DNA from 4 places in the Streptomyces sp. NPDC032745 genome. Region 1 is predicted to be linked to each of the others. Evidence: riboswitches for the same ligand, from Rfam matches in the RefSeq annotation. Region 1 holds a riboswitch; each other region holds the start of a gene.

Region 1 (3,201 bases):
ACGTGCAGGCCGTCGCGGATCTGGGCGTCCTTGACCTCGCACAGCCAGCCGTCGACGTGCAGCAGGAAGTCGTCGAAGCCCTCGTCGTCCGGGCGCTCCTCCAGACCCAGGTCGTGGTGGAGCTTCGCGGCCTGGATCAGGGTCCAGATCTGGGCGCGGATGGCCGGCAGCTTGGCCGGGTCCATCGCGGAGATCTGCGCGTACTCGTCCAGGTGCTGCTCCAGGCGCGCGATGTCGCCGTACGACTCCGCGCGCGCCATCGGCGGCACCAGGTGGTCGACCAGGGTGGCGTGCACGCGGCGCTTGGCCTGGGTGCCCTCGCCCGGGTCGTTCACCAGGAAGGGGTAGATGAGAGGCAGGTCGCCGAGCGCGGCGTCGGGTGCGCAGGCCGCCGACAGGCCGGCGTTCTTGCCCGGCAGCCACTCCAGGTTGCCGTGCTTGCCGAGGTGGATCATCGCGTCGGCGCCGAAACCGCCGTCCTCGGCGCGGGCCTGGATCCACCGGTACGCGGCCAGGTAGTGGTGCGAGGGCGGCAGGTCCGGGTCGTGGTAGATCGCGATCGGGTTCTCGCCGAAGCCGCGCGGCGGCTGGATCAGGATGAGCAGGTTGCCGCGGCGCAGCGCCGCGAGGACGATGTCGCCCTCCGGGTTGGCCGAGCGGTCCACGAACATGTTGCCCGGGGCCTCGCCCCAGTGCTCCTCGACGCTTTCGCGCAGCTCGGCGGGGAGCTCGGCGAACCACCGCTTGTAGTCGGCGGCCGGGATCCGGACCGGGTTGCGGGCCAGCTGCTCCTCGGTCAGCCAGTCCTGGTCGTGGCCGCCGGCCTCGATCAGGGCGCGGATCAGCTCGTCGCCGTCGCCGGAGACCAGGCCCGGGACCTCCTCGACGGGGCCGAAGTCGTAGCCGCCCGCGATGAGGGTGCGCAGCAGCTCCACGGCGCTGGCCGGGGTGTCGAGGCCGACCGCGTTGCCGATGCGGGAGTGCTTGGTGGGGTACGCGGAGAGGACGAGCGCGATCCTCTTGTCGCGGCGCTCGATGTGCCGCAGGCGGGCGTGGCGGACGGCGATGCCGGCGACGCGGGCGGCGCGCTCGGGGTCGGCCACGTACGCGGGCAGGCCGTCCTCGTCGAGCTCCTTGAAGGAGAACGGGACGGTGATCAGGCGGCCGTCGAACTCGGGCACGGCGACCTGCGTCGCGGCGTCGAGGGGGGACAGGCCCTCGTCGTTCTCCTCCCAGGCGCTGCGCGAGCCGGTCAGGCACAGGGCCTGCAGGATCGGGACGCCGAGCGCGGCCAGCGCGCCCGCGTCCCACGACTCGTCGTCGCCGCCCGCCGAAGCGGTGGCGGGCTTGGTGCCGCCGGCCGCGAGGACGGTGGTGACGACCGCGTCCGCCGACTCCAGCGCGGCGATCAGGTCCGGCTCCGGGGTGCGCAGGGAGGACACGTACAGGGGGAGCGCCTGGGCGTCCTGGGCCTCGATCGCATCGCACAGGGCGTGCACGAAGGCGGTGTTGCCGCTCATCTGGTGGGCGCGGTAGTACAGCACGGCGATCCGCGGACCCCCGGTGGTCCCCGGTGTGCGCTCCAGCGGGCCCCAGGTCGGTGCGGCGGCGGGCGGCTCGAAGCCGTGGCCGGTGAGCAGCACGGTGTCGGAGAGGAACCGGGCCAGCTGGTCCAGGTTGGCGGGGCCGCCGTGGGCGAGGTAGCCGTGTGCCTCGGCCGCGATGCCGATCGGGACCGTGGAGGCCTCCATCAGCTGGGCGTCCGGGGCCTGTTCGCCGGTGAGGACGACCACCGGGCGGGTCTGGTCCGGCGCCAGCAGCAGGTCGAGGCCGTCCTGCCAGGCGCGCAGACCGCCGAGGAGGCGTACGACGACCAGGTCGACGCCGTCGAGCAGCCCGGGCAGGTCGTCGAGGGGAAGGCGGGAGGGATTCGCGAACCGGTACGGCACGGGGCCGTCCGCGGCGCGGGCGCTGAGCAGATCGGTGTCGGACGTCGACAGCAGCAGGATCATGCGGCGGCAGGCCTTCCTCGGGGTTTCCGCGCCCCGGGCAGTGAGGACAGCGGGAGTTCCTGACTCACCCGGCGGATTGCTCTGCAGGGTTCACAGTGGCGGGACCGCGCCGGATTCGCACCGGGCTTCCTCCCAGCGGGCCATGTGGCTCCGCCGCTGGTCATCTTAGGTGGCGATCTCCCCGACCGGGAGTGGGGGTGGCCCGCGCCCGGGCGCCCGACCGGCGGACCCGCCCCCGCCGGCGACCCGCCGCGCGCCCCCGCTCCGCGGAGCGCCGAGCCCGCCCGCGCGGCATCACTGCGCCGAGGGGGCGGGTGGTGACGGCCACAGGTCGGGGCGGGGGAATCGTGGGTATGCTCGCCGCCATGCCGCCCCAGCCCCCTTCCGCCGCATCGCGGGACGAACCCGTCATACGCGACCGCGGTGACGCATGTCCCGGTGCGCTGCGGCTGCATGCTGCGGACGACGGGTTCCTGGCCCGGGTCCGGGTACCCGGCGGGATGCTCGACGCGGACGCGGCCGCACTGCTGGCCGATGCCGCGGACCGGCTCGGCGACGGGCACATCGACCTCACCTCCCGCGGCAATGCGCAGCTGCGCGGACTCGGGGCGAGCTGCGGCGGCGAACTGCAGGCCGTGCTCGTCCGCGCCGGCCTGCTGCCCGCGCCCACCCACGAGCGGGTCCGCAACATCGTCGCCTCGCCGCTCACCGGCCTCGACCGGCGCGGACTGCCCGACGTGGCGCCCTGGGTCGCGGAGCTGGACCGGCTGCTGTGCGCGAGTGCGCCCGCTGCCGGGCTGTCCGGCCGCTTCCTGTTCGCCCTCGACGACGGCCGCGGCGACGCTCGCTCGCTGGCCGCGGACGTGACCGTGCTGGCACGGGGCGCCGACCGGGCACTGGTGCTGCTGGGCGACACACCGGCCGAACGCACCGCCGACGCCCCGGACGCCGGATCCGACCCCGCTGGGCAGCGCCCCGCACGGGCGGTGCTCGTCGCCTCGGCCGACGCGCCGCGGGCCGCGCTGACCGCCGCCCTGTATTTCCTGGACGCGGCGCGCGCAGCCGGCACCCGGGCCTGGCGGATCGCCGAACTGCCCGCCGAACACGCCTTGGCCGCAGCCGGGTTGACGGACCGGCTGGCGGCCGTCGGCATCGCCGCCGAGGCCGGGGCGCTGCCCGCACCGGCCGC
Region 2 (3,201 bases), on a different contig from region 1:
CGGCAAGGCCGAGTGAGGCGGCCCTTTGGATGACGTCGACGGGGAAGTGCTTGTCCTGGTCCCAGGCCACGGCGTGCGGGGCGAGCTGCTCCTGGGCGAAGTCGAGGGTGACCTCGGCGAGCGCGAGCTGGTCCTCGGTGAGGGTGGTGGTCACGGCGCTCATCCCATCGTCGGGATGGTGAAGCTCGCGCCTTCCTTGGCCCCGGAGGGCCAGCGCGAGGTGACGGTCTTGGTACGGGTGTAGAAGCGGATCGAGTCGGGGCCGTGCTGGTTCAGGTCGCCGAAGCCGGACCGCTTCCAGCCGCCGAAGGTGTGGTACGCCACGGGTACGGGGATCGGCACGTTGACGCCGACCATGCCGGCGCCCACCCGGCGGGTGAAGTCGCGTGCCGTGTCGCCGTCCCGGGTGAAGATCGCGACGCCGTTGCCGTACGGATGCTCGGTGGGCAGGCGCAGGGCCTCCTCGTAGTCGGCGGCCCGTACGACGGACAGCACCGGGCCGAAGATCTCCTCGCGGTAGATCCGCATCTGCGGGGTCACGCGGTCGAAGAGGGTGGCTCCGGCGAAGAAGCCGCCCTCGTGTCCGGGGAGGGTGAACCCGCGTCCGTCGACGACGAGTTCGGCGCCCTCGGTGGCTCCGATGTCGACGTAGCGGTTCACCCGGTCGAGGGCGTCGCGGCTGACCAGCGGCCCGAAGTCGGCCTCGGGGTCGTCGGAGCGGCCCACGCGCAGGGTGGCGATCCGCTCCTTCAACTTGGCCACCAGCGCGTTCGCGGTCTCCTCCCCGACGGGGACGGCGACGGCGATGGCCATGCAGCGCTCGCCCGCGGAGCCGTAGCCGGCGCCGATGAGGGCCTCCACCGCCTGGTCGAGATCGGCGTCCGGCATCACGATCATGTGGTTCTTGGCGCCGCCGAAGCACTGGGCGCGCTTGCCGTGGGCGGCGGCGGTGGCGTAGATGTGCGCGGCGATCGGGGTGGATCCGACGAAGCCGAGGGCCTGTACGCGCGGGTCTTCGAGGAGGGTGTCGACGGCTTCCTTGCCCCCGTTGACCACATTGAGCACGCCCGGCGGCAGGCCGGCCTCGAGGAACAGCTCGGCGAGGCGCAGCGGAACCGACGGGTCACGCTCGGACGGCTTGAGGATGAAGGAATTGCCGCAGGCCAGGGCGGGTGCGGCCTGCCAGAGCGGAATCATCGCGGGGAAGTTGAACGGGGTGATGCCCGCGACCACGCCCAGCGGTGAGCGCAGCGAGTGCACGTCGATGCCGGTGCCGGCGTTGTCGGTGAACTCGCCCTTGAGGAGGTGCGGGATACCGGCGGCGAACTCGACCACCTCCAGTCCTCGCTGCAGATCACCGTGGGCGTCGGCGACGGTCTTGCCGTGCTCGGCCGACAACATCCGGGCCAGGTTCTCCCGCTCGCCCTCGACGAGCTGGAGGAAACGCAGCAGGACCCGAGCACGACGCTGGGGATTCCACTGGCCCCAATCGTCCTGCGCTTCTTCCGCGTTGGCGATCGCCGCCTCGGTGTCAGCCCGGCCGGCCAGCGGCACGCGCGCCTGGACGGTGCCGGTGTTCGGGTCGTACACGTCGGCGAAGAGCCCGGACGTGCCGGTGGTGTGCTTTCCGCCGATGAAATGGGTGAGTTCACGGACCATGGATGCCTGCTCTCGTCAGGTTGGATCCGGGGATGGCACGGCAGACCGGCGGACGACACCCCGGATGGGGGTGCACCGCTACGGAAAACCGTGAGAACTACGAGCGCACAGAAGGGGTGTGCGTGCGCTCCGCCGGATCACCAGGGTCGTGGGTACAAACCGGTGCCATGCGTGTCTGCTCCATCCTCGTGGACAACACGGAACAACCCGCGGCCGGTATCCTGACTCCCGGATCCCCGCGCGCCGCCCGCCTTCCCGACAGACCTCGTCAGTGGCGTGTGGATGGCAGCACACTCCCCGGTCACAGTGGCGGGACCGTGCCGGTTTTGCACCGGCTTCCCTGCACCGCGGACCTTGTGCCACGAACATATAGTTGGACGTCCTAGTAAGTCCAGACCCGCCACTCGAGTGCGCCTACAGTCGGAGCATGCGCATCGTCTCCCTGCTCCCGGCGGCCACCGACATCGTGGCGGACCTCGGACTCGCCGCCGACCTGGTCGGACGCACCCACGAATGCGACTGGCCGCCCGCCGCGGTGGCCTCCGTACCCGTCGTCACCCGCGCCGAATTCGACGCGGACGCACTCGGCAGCCGGGAGATCTCCCAGGCCGTCGGCGGGTCCGCACACTCCGGCTCCTCGCTCTACACCCTGGACACCGAAGCCCTCGCCGCGCTCGCACCGGAAGTCCTGCTCACCCAGGACCTCTGCAAGGTCTGCGCCGTCTCCTACCAGGGCGTCACCCGGGCGGTGCGCGTCATGGACGCCGGACCCCGGGTCCTGAGCCTGGAACCGAAGACCCTCGACGACGTGCTGGACTGCCTGGTCACCGTGGGCGACCTGCTCGGGGTACGTGAGCGGGCCGAGCGGCGCCGTGCCGAGCTGCGGGGCCGGCTCGCCGAGGTGCGGCGCCGTACGGAGGGCCGGCCGCGGCCCCGGGTGGTGGCCGTCGAGTGGCTCGACCCGCTGTGGCCCGCCGGACACTGGGTACCCGAACAGATCACCGCGGCGGGCGGTGAGCCGCTGCTGGCCGAGCCGGGTGAGCACACCAAGCCGATGACGTGGGAAGCGGTACGCGAGGCGCGCCCGGACGTGGTCCTCGTCCTGCCCTGCGGCTTCCCGCCCGAGCGGACCCTGACGGAGCTTGACCTGCTCACCTCGCTGCCCGGCTGGGACGAGCTGCCCGCCGTGCGGGCGGGGGAGGTGTGGGTCTTGGACGGGCCCGCGTACTTCAACCGGCCGGGCCCCCGCGTGGTCCGCGGCGCCGAGGTACTCGCCCACGTCCTCCACGGAGTGCGGGCGGGGGACCCGGTGACCGAGGCGGAGGCGCGCCGACTGGGCTGAGCCCGGTGATCACCCCCGGTCGTCGGCGACCGGGTAGGGGATGAAGGTGCTGCTGTTCTCGTCAACCGCGAGCGGGCGGCCGAGGGGTGGAACCGCGCGCTGGGGGCAGTCGAGGCGTTCGCAGAGGCGGCAGCCCATGCCGATGGGGGTGGCGGCCGCAGCGTTGTCGAGGTCGAGGCCGTCGGAGTAGACGAGACGGG
Region 3 (3,201 bases), on a different contig from region 1:
CAGTCCGTGACGACCCCGAGAAGCTGCTCCTGCCTGCCCCCGTGGTAGCCCCGGGCGCTCATCTCGCCCACCGGCTTGCCCAGCAGCACCACCTGGCTGCTGCGGTCGCTGCCGGGCTTGAGCAGCACCGGGTTCATCAGCGCCGTCGGCTCCACGCACGCCGCCTGCGCCTGCATCGCCTGCGCCCGCCCGATTTCGGCGCCCTCGCGCGTCACGAACGAGTTCAGCGACATGTTCTGCGCCTTGAACGGCGCCACCTTCACGCCCTGCCGGGCCAGCCAGCGGCAGATGCCCGCCGTGACCACGCTCTTGCCCGCGTCCGATGTCGTACCGGCGACGAGGAGTCCCCCGCCCAGCTTTCCGCCGCTCACGGGCGTCCCCTCCCAGCAACACGTGACACCGCACAGCGCAGTGCCACACACGTCCCCAGCGCCAGCCACGTCACCTGGCGTGACAGCCGCACCGCCCGTTCGATGTCCGCGACCTGCACCGGCCGCCCCGCCCCGCCGTTCAGCACGGCCCGGTGCTCGACCCGCCCCGCGTACGCCAGGGTGCCCCCCAGCCGTACGCCGAGCGCCCCGGCGAACGAGGCCTCCACCGGGCCGGCGTTCGGGCTCGGGTGCTTGGCGGCGTCCGCACGCCAGGCCCGTACGGCTCCCCGCCGGTCGGGTCCGGCCAGTACGGCGGCCAGGGCGGTCAGCCGGGCGCCCGGCCAGCCCGCGAGGTCGTCGAGCCGGGCCGAGGCCCAGCCGTAGCGCAGGTAGCGCGGCGACTTGTGCCCCACCATCGCGTCCAGGGTGTTCACGGCGCGGAAGGCCAGCAGCCCTGGGACACCGGCGGCGGCGCCCCACACCAGGGCCCCGACCACCGCGTCGGAGGTGTTCTCGGCGACCGACTCCACGACGGCGCGGGCCATCTGCTGCTCGTCCAGGGCCTGCGGGTCGCGCCCGCACAGGTGCGGCAGCCGCTCCCGGGCCACCTCGGCGTCCCCGGCGGCGAGCGCGCCGCCGATGGCGCGGGCCTCACGGCCCAGGGAGGTTCCGCCGACGACGGCCCAGGTGGCCGCTGCGGTCAGGGCGATACGGACGGCCGCGGGCCGGGAGCGCACGGCGCGGGCGCTCAGCGCGCCGACGGCGGCCGCGCCCCCGGCGCACACGAGGGTGTGGAGGAGGCCCCGGGCGCGGTCGTCGCGCCACAGGGCGCCTTCGACGGCGGCGGCTGCTCGTCCGAAGGCGGCCACGGGGTGCCCTCGGCGCGGATCACCGAGGATCCGGTCGCCGATCAGGCCCGCCGTGGCGCCGTACGCGAAGACGCGATCGGCACGCATGGTGGCAGGTATGTCCTCACTCAGGGTCCGCGCCCTGGTTCGACGTGTCCGGCGGTGGGAGTTCCTGGCTCCCGGGGCGCACGTGCCGCGTGCTCCCCGGTGACAGTGGCGGGACCGCGCCGGATTCGCACCGGACTTCCTCTCCATGCCGCCGTATTGGCTCGGGCAGTCCACCACGCACCGCGAAGGCCCGTCAACTCGCCGTTGACCTGCGGCGGGGCGGGTCACCACCCCGGGCCGCAGGTACGGGAAAGCTCCCCCCGGGAAGCCCGGAGGGAGCTTTCGTGCGCCGTGCCCGAATCGGTCAGCTGACGATCAGGTAGATGCCGTACGCCACGGCCGCCGCGACGAGCGCGAAGCAGGCGTACGCGCCGCTGCGGGCCAGGGTGGCGGTGCCGCCCTGCTCGGTGGCGGTCTCGTGCTTGGAGAGGCCCACCAGGCCCAGGGTGAACAGGGCCACGAGCGCGACGGTGGCGGAGAGGCTGACCCCGAAGACGGAGCCGAGTGCTGCCCAGTCGATCTTCATACTGCGGATTCCTCTGTCGTTCTCGGGGTCAGACCGCGGCGGCGGGGGCCGCCGGCGTGGTCGGGGCGGCCGCCGGGATGGTGGCCTTCAGCGCGTCGTCCGTGACCGCGGCGGTCGTACCGGCGGCGGCCTCGGCGGCCACGGTCGGCGGGACGGCGACGGCGGCCATGGCCGTGGTCACGACACCCGGCTCCTCGGCCGCGGCCGGCTGTGCGTCGTTGACGTTGCTGTGGTCGACGACCTGGCGGCGGGAGATGACCCAGATGGCGACGCAGGAGGCGACCAGGAAGAGCGCGACGGCGGCGACGCCGACGTCACCGGTGCGCATGACCAGCTCGGCACCGGAGGCGACGACGGCCGCGGCCGGCAGGGTCAGGCCCCACGCGATGAACATGCGGGTGGCGGTGGACCAGCGGACCACGCCGCCCTTGCGGCCCAGACCCGCACCCATGACGGCGCCGGAGCACGCGTGGGTGGTGGAGAGGGAGAAGCCGAGGGTGGAGGAGGCCAGGATGACGCTCGCGGCCGAGGTCTGGGCGGCGAAGCCCTGCTGCGGCTGGAGGTCGGTCAGGCCGCTGCCCATGGTGCGGATGATGCGCCAGCCGCCCAGGGAGGTGCCCAGGGCGATGGCCATGCCGGCGGAGACGATGACCCAGACCGGCGGGTTGGCGCCGGAGTCCAGGGCGCCGCCGGCGATGAGCGCCAGGGTGATGATGCCCATCGTCTTCTGCGCGTCGTTGGTGCCGTGCGCGAGGGAGACGAGACCGGCCGAGGCGATCTGCCCGGCGCGGTAGCCCTTGGTGGCGGTCTTGCCGCCGACCTTGCCGCCGAGCTTGTACGTGACCTTGGCGGCCAGCATCGAGGCCACACCGGCCACGATCGGCGCGGCGACCGCGGGGAGCAGCACCTTGCTGACGAGCGTGCCGCCGTTGACGGCGCCGAGGCCGGCGGAGGCGACGGCCGCGCCGACCAGGCCGCCCATCAGTGCGTGGGAGGAGCTGGAGGGGAGTCCGACCAGCCAGGTGACGAGATTCCAGAGGATCGCGCCGACCAGGGCGGCGAAGATCACTTCTGGCTGGATGCCCTCCTCGTTGACCAGGCCCTTGGAGATCGTCTTGGCGACCTCCACGGACATGAAAGCGCCGACGAGGTTGAGCACGGCGGACATGGCCACCGCCGTCTTGGGCTTGAGGGCGCCGGTCGAGATGGTGGTGGCCATCGCGTTGGCCGTGTCGTGGAAACCGTTCGTGAAGTCGAACACGAGAGCGGTGATGATCACGATCCCGAGGAGAAGCGTTATGTGCTCCATTTACCCAGGCTTCTGTTTGACGTCAGTGGCTCGGCGACC
Region 4 (3,201 bases), on a different contig from region 1:
GGCGCCATGGGTAAACAGCCCTCTTTCACGCACTCTTCCTATCAATCGAGACACAGCGGTGAGGGTTGGGGCCCAGAGGCCCGCAACCCTCACCGGCATCGGATGGTCAGGCGCCCCAGCGCAGCGCGATGGTGTCGCCCACGTTGATGGCCTTCTCCCGGAGCGCACCGGCGAAGGAGGAGCCGTCGACGCTGACCTTCCAAGTGTTCGAGCCGCTGTTGGCCTTGCCGTTGACACTGGTAATGGTCCCTGTGCCGGAGGACGGGGTCACGGCTGTGACGCAGCCCGAGGGCGTGGCCGCGCTGGTCGCGGCGGCCAGAACATCACCGAGGGTGGTGGTCGTACCCGTCGGAGTGAAGGCCACAGAGCAGACCTTCAGGTTTCCGGTGCCGTCGTCGACCGTCAGTGCCAACTTGGTGGCCGTCCCGGAGGTGAAGGTCGACTGGGCGACCCACTGCGGGGCGCCCGGGGTGACCGGGACCGGCGGGGCGGTGGTGAAACCGCCGCCCGCGACCGCGCGCAGCGCGTCGATCGACGAGTAGGCCGAGGGGGTGGTGTCGGAGGGCTTGTACTTGAAGCCGCCGGCGGGGTTGTACTGGTTGGCGATGAGGAAGTCGATCGGGGTCTTGCCGCTGCCGGTGAGGAAGTCGCCGGTCTGCGGGTTGAATCCGCAGGCGTTGAGGCCCGCGACGCCCCAGCCGTTGGAGCTGGTGTTGACCCCGTACAGGGAGTTGAACGCGCCGGTGCCCGAGACGAGGGTGCTCTTGAGGAAGTTCTTCGCCTGGACGACGTCCGTGTCGGTGTTCGGGACCCCTGAGACGCACAGCGCGGCCATGGCGGCGCCCGTCATGTCGACGTCGCTCGCGGAGTTCAGGACGGTGGAGTTGCCCTCGGCCTTGCTGAAGGTCCAGCCGCCGTCCACGTGCTGGTTGGCGCGGATGCGGGTGACCATGGAGTCGGTCAGCGCCTGCGGGACACGGTTGGCGCCACCCTGGGTCTTGGCGCCGCCCAGCGAAAGGGCCGCGAAAACGGTGCCGTTGAAGTTCCCCGACGGGCCGAAGTAGCCCGCCTCGGCCGTCTGCCAGTAGGAGTAGATGTTCGCGATGAGGTTGCGGGAGGCGGAGACGCGGGCCGGGTCGATGCCCGCGGCGTAGGCGTTCAGGGTGCCGCGCTCGTAGTCGGTGACGACCGGGGAGGCCTGGGGCCAGGCCGCCGTCGACAGCAGGTTGCGGTAGACGGTCCGGGCGTTCTTGGTCGTGTCGCCGCCGGGGTAGACGTCGACGACGGCCGTGCCGGCAGCTGCGAAGGTGCTGAAGGCCCACTCGTTGGACAGCCCGGAGCCGGCATACGAACCATCCGCGGCCTGAAGGGACTTGAGATACGCCACACCGTTGGTCTTGGACGTGGCGATCTGCGCGGGCGACGAGGTGGCGAAGGCCGGCAGTGCGGTGAGGACGAGGGCGCCGAGCGCTGCGGGCACCGCGAGCGTGAGGCGGCGGGGGGTACGGGTACGGGACATGGCCTGCTCCTGGAATGAGGGACGCCGGCCTGACCGAGGCTCGTGCGGGCGGGCAGCCCGGAGCGCGGTGGCGGCCGTCCGAACGCGTGGTACGGCTTGTGAATTGCCTCGCCGCACGGGCATTCGGGCTCGGGAGCGGCCCCCTGCCGTCCCACACCGCTGCGCGTCAGCCCCGGATTCGCACCAGGTTCCCCCATGTGGCAGCCCAGGACGCTACCCGAGCGATCAAAGGTCCGCCAGCCGCCGACGCGGCCGGCGGTCGTGCGGGACTGGAGCCAGTGCCGCGTGAGACGCAGGCCACCTTGACGCTGTCTTTATCCACGTGTTCCACTCCGACTGATAAGCACTCAGCTCCAGGGGAAGCCGGTCGAAATCCGGCGCTGACCCGCAACCGTAGGCCCGGGACCGCCCGGGCGAGTCGGAATGCCTGGAGCCAGGTTTTGCAGCGAGAAGCGCCGTCGCGGACTACGGCGTGGTTCGAACGGCTCTCCCGTCACCTCACGCCTTCGAGAGCCCTTTTGCCACGCACAGGTCCGCCCGGCCGACACGAGGGGCCGTGGTGGGGACCGCAGAGCAATCACAGCAACGCATGCGCAGCAAGGGACTGCTGTCGCTCATATCGGCGGCACTCCTGACGTTCGCCGCGAGTGTGGCCTTCGTGGGTGGAGTCGCCCCCGCCTCGGCCGATCCGATCGAGCAGTGCACCGCCACCACGGGCGCCATCGTCGCGGTCGACTTCGGTCCGTTCGGCGGGAAGGTCGAGCGCGGCTGCGACACCACGCCCACCACCGGTTACGAACTGCTGCACACCGGCGGCTTCACCACGGAGGGCACCGTCCACGACGGTGACGGGTTCATCTGCCGCATCGGCAAGGGCACCGGGACGCAGTACCCCACGCCGGAGAAGGAGGAGTGCGTCCTCACCCCGCAGGCCACGGCCTACTGGTCGTACTGGATCGCCTCCCCCGGTCAGAAGAACTGGACCTACAGCCCGCTCGGCGCGATGGCGCGTACGCCGAAGGCCGGCGACGTCGACGCCTGGGTGTTCGGCGGCACGGACGTCGGCGGCACCTCCGGCAAGCCCTCGTTCTCCCCCGACGACGTGCGGGCCGGAGGCGGGACCACGCCCGACCCGACCGTTCCCACGGCTCCGCCCACCGTGCCGGCAGGCAAGGTCGACGCGCCCGCCGCGATCCGCTGGATCACCGGGAAGCTCACGGACGGAGAGCGCGTCGTCGACGACGGGGCGACCGCCCCGAACCACTTCCTCACCACCGAGGCGGTCTTCGCCCTGGTGTCCGCCGACCCGAAGAGTCCGGCGGCGAAGAAGGCGGCCGACTTCCTGGCCACGCCCGCGCAGACCGACGCGTACGCCTACCCGGCCGGCAAGGACGGCATCCCGGACGCCACCGCAGCCGCCCGACTCGCGCTCGTCGCCGAGTCCACGGGCAAGGACCCGCACGCCTTCGGCGGGCACGACCTGCTCGGCGATCTCTTGAAGTACGTCTGCCCCCGGGACGCGGGCGACGGCGACCCGGTCGACGGCTGCCTCACCAAGGGCGACTTCCGCACCACCGGCCAGTCCGACGCCCAGGCCATGGCCGTCATCGCCCTGCTGAACGGCGGCGTCACCCCGCCCGCCGACGCCGTGAACCGGCTGACCGGCCTCCAGTGCGAGGACG

The links. A riboswitch is a leader RNA that binds a small molecule or an ion and turns the genes downstream of it on or off. The one in region 1 is predicted to bind cobalamin.
Region 2: it holds a riboswitch for cobalamin, as region 1 does, so the genes downstream of both, ACZ5WG_RS24025 (CoA-acylating methylmalonate-semialdehyde dehydrogenase) here and cobN (cobaltochelatase subunit CobN) in region 1, are expected to answer to the same signal.
Region 3: it holds a riboswitch for cobalamin, as region 1 does, so the genes downstream of both, ACZ5WG_RS27450 (cobalamin biosynthesis protein) here and cobN (cobaltochelatase subunit CobN) in region 1, are expected to answer to the same signal.
Region 4: it holds a riboswitch for cobalamin, as region 1 does, so the genes downstream of both, ACZ5WG_RS23990 (prenyltransferase/squalene oxidase repeat-containing protein) here and cobN (cobaltochelatase subunit CobN) in region 1, are expected to answer to the same signal.

Annotation. Positions count from the first base shown of each region.
Region 1 is NZ_JBVING010000019.1:47,095-50,295, forward strand. It holds gene cobN (cobaltochelatase subunit CobN) at 1-2,012, opposite strand, end outside; cobalamin riboswitch at 2,046-2,184, opposite strand; gene cobG (precorrin-3B synthase) at 2,378-3,201, shown strand, end outside.
Region 2 is NZ_JBVING010000009.1:185,419-188,619, reverse strand. It holds gene ACZ5WG_RS24030 (acyl-CoA dehydrogenase family protein) at 1-163, opposite strand, end outside; gene ACZ5WG_RS24025 (CoA-acylating methylmalonate-semialdehyde dehydrogenase) at 160-1,659, opposite strand; cobalamin riboswitch at 1,854-2,038, opposite strand; gene ACZ5WG_RS24020 (cobalamin-binding protein) at 2,087-3,001, shown strand; gene ACZ5WG_RS24015 (short-chain fatty acyl-CoA regulator family protein) at 3,011-3,201, opposite strand, start outside.
Region 3 is NZ_JBVING010000011.1:236,256-239,456, forward strand. It holds gene ACZ5WG_RS27445 (cobyric acid synthase) at 1-356, opposite strand, end outside; gene ACZ5WG_RS27450 (cobalamin biosynthesis protein) at 368-1,327, opposite strand; cobalamin riboswitch at 1,367-1,517, opposite strand; gene ACZ5WG_RS27455 (hypothetical protein) at 1,632-1,853, opposite strand; gene ACZ5WG_RS27460 (inorganic phosphate transporter) at 1,882-3,162, opposite strand.
Region 4 is NZ_JBVING010000009.1:175,396-178,596, reverse strand. It holds gene ACZ5WG_RS23990 (prenyltransferase/squalene oxidase repeat-containing protein) at 107-1,519, opposite strand; cobalamin riboswitch at 1,617-1,750, opposite strand; gene ACZ5WG_RS23985 (prenyltransferase/squalene oxidase repeat-containing protein) at 2,109-3,201, shown strand, end outside.